Prochlorococcus marinus str. MIT 0917: one gene and its partner. The protein of the gene in region 2 interacts with the protein of the main gene of each other region in a pairwise test. Links are inferred from orthologs where the notes say so. Each region holds a gene or a part of one and is shown on either strand. Other genes may lie near its edges. The genes, in order: ligA and leuS.

Region 1 (3,284 bases), 930 kb from region 2 along the record:
TTGTCTGGCTTTCTTTATGGAACCTGGCTTGGAAGTTCGGTTGTTTTTGTAGGTGCTTTTATTGGAGCTCATCTAACTTTTTATTTAGGCAGAACTTTTTTAAAAGAATGGGCTCAAAAAAAGGTCTCAAATTTTCCAAAAGTTCAAATAATGGAGAAAGCTGTTCAACGCGAGGGTCTAAAAGTCATTCTTCTCACAAGACTTTCTCCTCTTTTCCCATTTGGCTTACTTAATTTTACATATGGTTTGAGTGAGGTAAAAGTCCGTGATTTTACTCTTGGAATGATTGGTATATTGCCTGGCACAATTTTATATTGCAGCTTAGGCTCATTAGCACTCAAAGTTTCAAATTTTGGAGAAGTACTATCAGGAAGATCTGATACTAGTTCATTTATTTGGAGCTTAATTAGTATTTTGTCGACTATTTTAGTTGTTATTTTAGTTTTACGTTCAACAAGAAAACTAAATCAGGATTCTCAATGACTAGATTAAGCATCAGCTTTTAAATTCCAATCTTCAATCGCTGCAAATACGATAAACCAATAAAGTCTTATGCGATTAAATATACCTTTTTTAGAAGCAAGCATTTCATATTTTGCGCGTCCACATTCTGTTTTGATTAAAGAAAAGATTGGATTTTTATCCATTTTTAAATTCTAATCATTTTTATAATAATAGCTTAAATTCAGTTTCGTTAATTATTTTTACTCCAAGCTCTTCTGCTTTTTTTAATTTACTCCCCGCTTTTTCTCCTGATAATAAGAAATCAGTTTTTTTACTAATTGAAGAACTGACCTTTCCTCCAGCACTTTCTATCAATTCTTTTGCTTCATCTCTTGTAAGCGAATCTAAAGTTCCTGTTAAGACAAAAACTTTGCCATTAAAAATATTTGATTCGTTTGAATTGTAGTTTGAATCTAAATTCTCTTTTAGAGAAAATCCAATTGCTTTTAATTCTTTAATTAAGGTTTGATTATTAGAATCATCAAACCACTTAATTATTGCATCTTTCATCTCATTTCCGAATCCATAAATATTGGATATATTTTCAGGTGCCTCCTTCGCAATAGTATTGAGTTCTTCGATGCTATGAAAGTTTTTTGAGAGAGATTTAGCATTCGCTTCTCCTATATGAGGTATCCCTAAACCGTAGAGCTGTTTGTGCCAATTTTTGTTTTTAGATTCGTTAATTTCTATTAGTAAATTCTTTGCAGACTTTTCTCCAAATCTTTCAAGTTTTAAAAGGGAATCAATTTCAAGTTTGTATAAATCTGGGATTGACTGCACATATCCTTCATTTACTAATTGATTAATAATCTTTTCACCTAATCCTTCTATCTTCATTGATCCTTTACTGACCCAATGACGCAAAAGACCTTTTAATTTTGCTGGGCATCTAGAATTAACACATTTAGTTATTGCTTCATTCTCTTCTTGAATTAACTTGGAATTACATGCTGGGCAGTTTTGAGGAAATTTTACTAATTTTGCATCAACTGTTCTAAATTCTTTTATAACTCTAATAACTTCAGGAATAATTTCTCCAGCTTTTCGCACAATTATTGTGTCTTCATAATGAAGATCTAAAGAGGCAAGTCTGTTTGCATTATGAAGAGTTGCACGATTCACAGATGTTCCTGCAAGCTCAATAGATTCAAACTCTGCTACTGGTGTAACAGCACCAGAGCGACCTACTTGGAAAATTAATTTTCTTAACTTAGTCGCTTTCTCTTCTGCTGGATATTTGACAGCTATGGCCCATCTTGGAGCTTTATGTGTAGATCCTAGGATGTTTTGCATGTCAAATTTATCTATTTTTACTACTATTCCATCCGTGGCATAAGCTAAAGAATCTTTTTCGATTTCCCAATACTTGTAATAGCTATTTGCTTCATTTAAGTTTTTTTTTGTTTCATATGTAGTATTAACTTTAAAACCAATACTTTTTAAAAATTCAAGTGATTCAGATTGAGAATTTGGTTTTTTCAATTCTTTATCATTTGGCTCCCAATTTTCTGGTAAATAAATACTATATGCGAAGAAGTCAAGTTTTCTAGATGCAACTATTTTTGGATCTAATTGTCTTAATGTTCCTGCACAGGAGTTTCTAGGATTTGCAAAGGGTGGTTGATCAGTATTTTTTCTCTCAATATTGAGTTTATTAAAGATATTATTTGGCATGAAAGCTTCTCCTCTGATTTCAATCCAAGAGGGTGGATTTTTTAATAATAAACTTAAAGGAATTGTAGAAATTGTTCTGATATTAGTAGTGATATCTTCTCCAGTTTTTCCATCTCCACGAGTTGCTGCTTTAGTTAAAATCCCATCTTCATATCTTAGCGAAATAGCATTTCCATCAATTTTTAATTCACAAATTAGTTCTGGATTCTCATCTTCCTTGAGATCTTTATTTCCTGAACTTATTAATTTTCTGATCCTTGTGTACCATGCTTTTAATTCATTTATATTAAACGCATTATCTAGGCTTAAAAGTGGAATATTATGATCAACATTTTTGAATCCTGTAGAAGGGACACCACCTAATCTTTGGGAAGGGCTATCATCAGTAATCAAAGATGGGTGAATATTTTCAATTTCAATTAATTCTCTATATAGTTGATCATAAACAGCATCGTCTATCTCGGGTGCATCTAATACATAGTAGGAGTAATTTGCTTTATTGAGTAAAGCTCTAAGCTCTTTTGCACGTTCATAATGTTGATTCAAGTTTGAATTCACTTCTCACATTTAGCTTCATTATGTATTGGCTTTCGCAATACGATCTATTTGCCAATTTTCGTTTATTTTAATAAAAGTGAAGTCCAGTGGCATTTCATTTTTCTTATCTTCTGATTTCAAGCTTAGTGTGAGCATTATTTGATTATCTTCTATTCTTGGTCGCCCCGACTTCAAGTTTCTATATCGATTTAATTGCAAGCTACCCAAAAATTTGATGAATTCTTGTCTATTGACATGTGTTTTATAAGCTTTTGTCGTAAGTCTATAAGCCCCATCTATTCGGCCAGCTGCAATCTGATCAAAAAACTTTTTCACAAGAGGGTTAATGCCTCTAGCACTGATGACTAGCTTGATTGCGTTAAAAGTCCAAAAAAGGAGAAGTGCGCCAACTCCAACCAAGAGAGCTTTTAATCCAATTGCTTTGATAAGAGCACTATCCATTTTTTTAATTCCGTTTAGTTATAGATTCTGACTTATTAGCCATGAGATTAGCTTGTTTGTTATTGATAGTTAGACAGAATGTTATCGGAATAATAATGCTAACG
Region 2 (3,456 bases):
GAAAGGATAGGTTCTCCCATATTAACTTTAATATTTTCATTATCAGAGATAGATGTAAGAATAAGACCAGCCTTGGTTTCAATTCGAATCTCAGACTTATCCTTAATTTCATTATTATCGTTTAAAAAAGCAACCAAGCATCTTATACCGTTGCCACACATTTCTGGTTCAGAACCATCAGAATTAAATATCCTCATTCTCGCAAAACATTTATTATTGGATTCTAATATAAGAATAATTCCATCAGCTCCGATACCAAAATTTCTATTACATAGATGTTCAATAAAATTATCTTTATTTTCTGTAAATAAATTATCTAATTTATTACCACGAGCATCAAAGATAATGAAATCATTACCAAGACCTTGATATTTTGAGAAATTATTTTTCATAATTTTAAGTTTGTTTAACTATGTTCATAGAAAATAAAGCGTTCTTGGTAGTAATTTCAGAACTATTCGCGTATTGGGCATCAATTTATGAGAACATTATCTGATTGGTAAATCAACTACTGAAGGAGATGTTCCTTGAATAATACTACTTCAGAGATAATTGACCAGCGTTATAAGCCTCGTGATATTGAAGCTTATTGGCAAAAAGAGTGGGTTAATCAAGGGCTCTATAGAACAAATACCGAGGTAAACAAAGACAATACTTTTTATGCCTTATCAATGTTCCCATACCCTTCCGGTTCATTACATATGGGGCACGTGAGGAATTATGTCATTACAGATGTATTGGCAAGATATAAAAGGATGCAAGGTTATAACGTCCTTCATCCAATGGGATGGGATGCCTTCGGTTTACCGGCTGAAAATGCAGCAATAGAGAGAGAGACAAGTCCATCTACCTGGACAGATAAAAATATTTTACAAATGAAAGATCAATTAGATCGACTTGGATTATCAATAGATTGGTCTAAAGAAGTTACTACTTGCAAAGAAGATTATTATAAATGGACTCAATATATATTTAATCAATTACATAAAAATAACCTTGCCTATCAAAAAAAAGCAACAGTAAATTGGGATCCAATTGATCAAACTGTTCTTGCAAATGAACAAGTAGATGCTGAAGGTAAATCTTGGAGATCTGGAGCTAAAGTTGAGAAAAAGGATTTAAACCAGTGGTTTTTAAGTATTACAAGTTTTGCCGAAGATCTAAATAAGGATTTAGTTAAGCTTAAAGACTGGCCAGAAAGAGTCAGGGTTATGCAAAAAAATTGGATTGGCAAGTCAATCGGAGCAGAAATAACTTTTGATATTAAAAATCACAATCAAAAATTAACAGCTTTCACTACAAGAATCGATACAATCTATGGAGTAAGTTATCTTGTATTAGCATCAAATCATCCACTAATTGATCAATTAATAAATGATAAAGATATCGATCAACTAATAGAGTTTAGGAATACACAAGAAAAGTTAAGTGATCAAGAACGTAATTCAGATAGTAGAAAAAAACTTGGAATGTATTTAGGAGTAAATGCAATTAACCCAGCAAATAGCAAAGAGATTCCTGTTTGGATTGGCGACTATGTGATTATGGAATATGGAACTGGAGTTGTCATGGGTGTTCCCGCTCATGATAGTAGAGATTATAAGTTTGCTAAATCATATGATTTACCCATTAATCATGTCATAAGACCCAATAATTATGAAGATGATAGTTATTTAGACTCTGTGTATGTTGATAAAGGAGTAATGATCAATTCTGATATATTCAATGGAATTGAGTCTGATATTGCAAAAACAAAAATACTTCAATTAGGATCCAATGCTAATTGGGCAAAACCAAAAACCACATATAAGTTAAGGGATTGGCTTATATCTAGACAAAGATATTGGGGTTGCCCAATTCCGATTATTAATTGTAAGAAGTGTGGTCAAGTAAGAGTCCCAGACAAGGATCTTCCTGTTTTGCTACCTGTTGATATTAAATTAACTGGTAAAGGCAAATCACCTTTAACGACAAAAACCGAATGGATAAATACCTGTTGTCCTAAATGTGGACTTGAAGCAAAAAGAGAAACTGACACAATGGACACATTTATGTGTTCATCTTGGTATTTTTTAAGATATATAAACCCTGGAAATGAGGAACATCCATTTATAAAAAGTGAGATAGATAAATGGCTACCTGTTAAACAATACGTTGGTGGTATTGAGCATGCAATCCTTCATTTACTTTATTCAAGATTTTTAACCAAAGCATTAAAAAGCTGTGGATTATTAAATATTGATGAACCCTTTAAGAAACTATTAACTCAGGGAATGGTTCAAGCTATTACTTTTAAAAATCCAAATAATAATAAATATTTTTCAAAAGATCAAATAAAAGATATTGATAATCCTAAAGATCCAATTACTGGAGAAAATATTGAAATTATCTATGAAAAGATGTCGAAGTCTAAATATAATGGTGTAGACCCATCATTAGTCATAGATAAATATGGTGCAGACACAGCTAGAATGTTTATTCTTTTTAAAGCTCCTCCTGAAAAAGATTTAGAATGGGATGACTCAGATGTTGAAGGGCAATATCGATTTATACAGAGACTCTGGAAATTTGTTATTAATACCGTAGAACTAACAAAGACTAATTCAAGATTAAATATAGAAAAAGATAAGTCTAAGGACGATGAAGCCTTACGTCTAATTAATATTGCTATCAAGGAAATTACTGATGATCTAGACCATCTTCAATTTAATACAGCAATATCTGAACTGATGAAAGCCGTGAATGGCCTAAGTTCAATAGTTAATTACTGTAGTAATGAAACTCTAAATAATGTTATTTCAATTTTAGTCAAAATAACTTCTCCATTTTCTCCTCATATTGCAGAAGAGCTGTGGAAGAGAATCGGGAATACTCAAAGTATTCATCTTCAATCATGGCCTAAATTTGACGCAGCTGCAATAGAACAAGCTACTTTCAAACTGATGATTCAAATTAATGGAAAAGTTAGAGGATCAATCGCGGCTAGTAAAAATCTATCTAAAGAGGAATTAGAGAATATAGCTATTAAAAGTGAAGCAGCTCTAAAATGGATAGAGGGGAAAGAACCAAAACGAATAATTGTTGTTCCAAATAAATTAGTTAATATAGTTATTTAGAAATCAAGTTTTCGAGATAATTAGTTTATCTGGATTTGATTGATTACCATTCATTGAATAAAGATCAGAATTTTCTGAAAGTTTTCTCATGATTAAATAAATAGATTCCGTTGAATCAGTAGACAATGAATTATTAATTTCATTTAATGTTCTTTCTTTACCATCATCCAATAGTGCCTCAATGTCTTTTTGAAGATTAATTATATTTGTTGCCGCTTTCTTCCCCGCTTCAACTCCAGGTTGATTGTAAGCATTCACATTAATTAATTCAGCATAAAAGCTTACTGCTCGCTCAAATAATGCAATTAATGCACCAAGACTAGATTCATCAAATGATTTA

Evidence for each region.
Region 1: the proteins of leuS (region 2) and ligA interact in binary tests that used the Escherichia coli proteins (3 or more experiments, as listed by UniProt). The link is inferred for Prochlorococcus marinus str. MIT 0917 from one-to-one orthologs.

Annotation. Positions count from the first base shown.
Region 1 is NZ_CP114784.1:1,252,685-1,255,968, reverse strand. Bases 204-3,146 are described here. They hold ligA (NAD-dependent DNA ligase LigA), read right to left. Parts: upstream 2,740-3,146; coding sequence 667-2,739; downstream 204-666. Other genes in these bases: O5637_RS07170 (hypothetical protein), read right to left, coding at 2,758-3,146; O5637_RS07180 (hypothetical protein), read right to left, coding at 489-647; O5637_RS07185 (TVP38/TMEM64 family protein), read left to right, coding at 204-483. Also shown: more of O5637_RS07185, read left to right, coding at 1-203; more of O5637_RS07170, read right to left, coding at 3,147-3,180. UniProt on the Escherichia coli protein: DNA ligase that catalyzes the formation of phosphodiester linkages between 5'-phosphoryl and 3'-hydroxyl groups in double-stranded DNA using NAD as a coenzyme and as the energy source for the reaction.
Region 2 is NZ_CP114784.1:317,916-321,371, reverse strand. Bases 207-3,321 are described here. They hold leuS (leucine--tRNA ligase), read left to right. Parts: upstream 207-527; coding sequence 528-3,116; downstream 3,117-3,321. Other genes in these bases: O5637_RS01715 (glucose-6-phosphate isomerase), read right to left, coding at 3,120-3,321; dapF (diaminopimelate epimerase), read right to left, coding at 207-392. In the rest of the region: more of dapF, read right to left, coding at 1-206; more of O5637_RS01715, read right to left, coding at 3,322-3,456.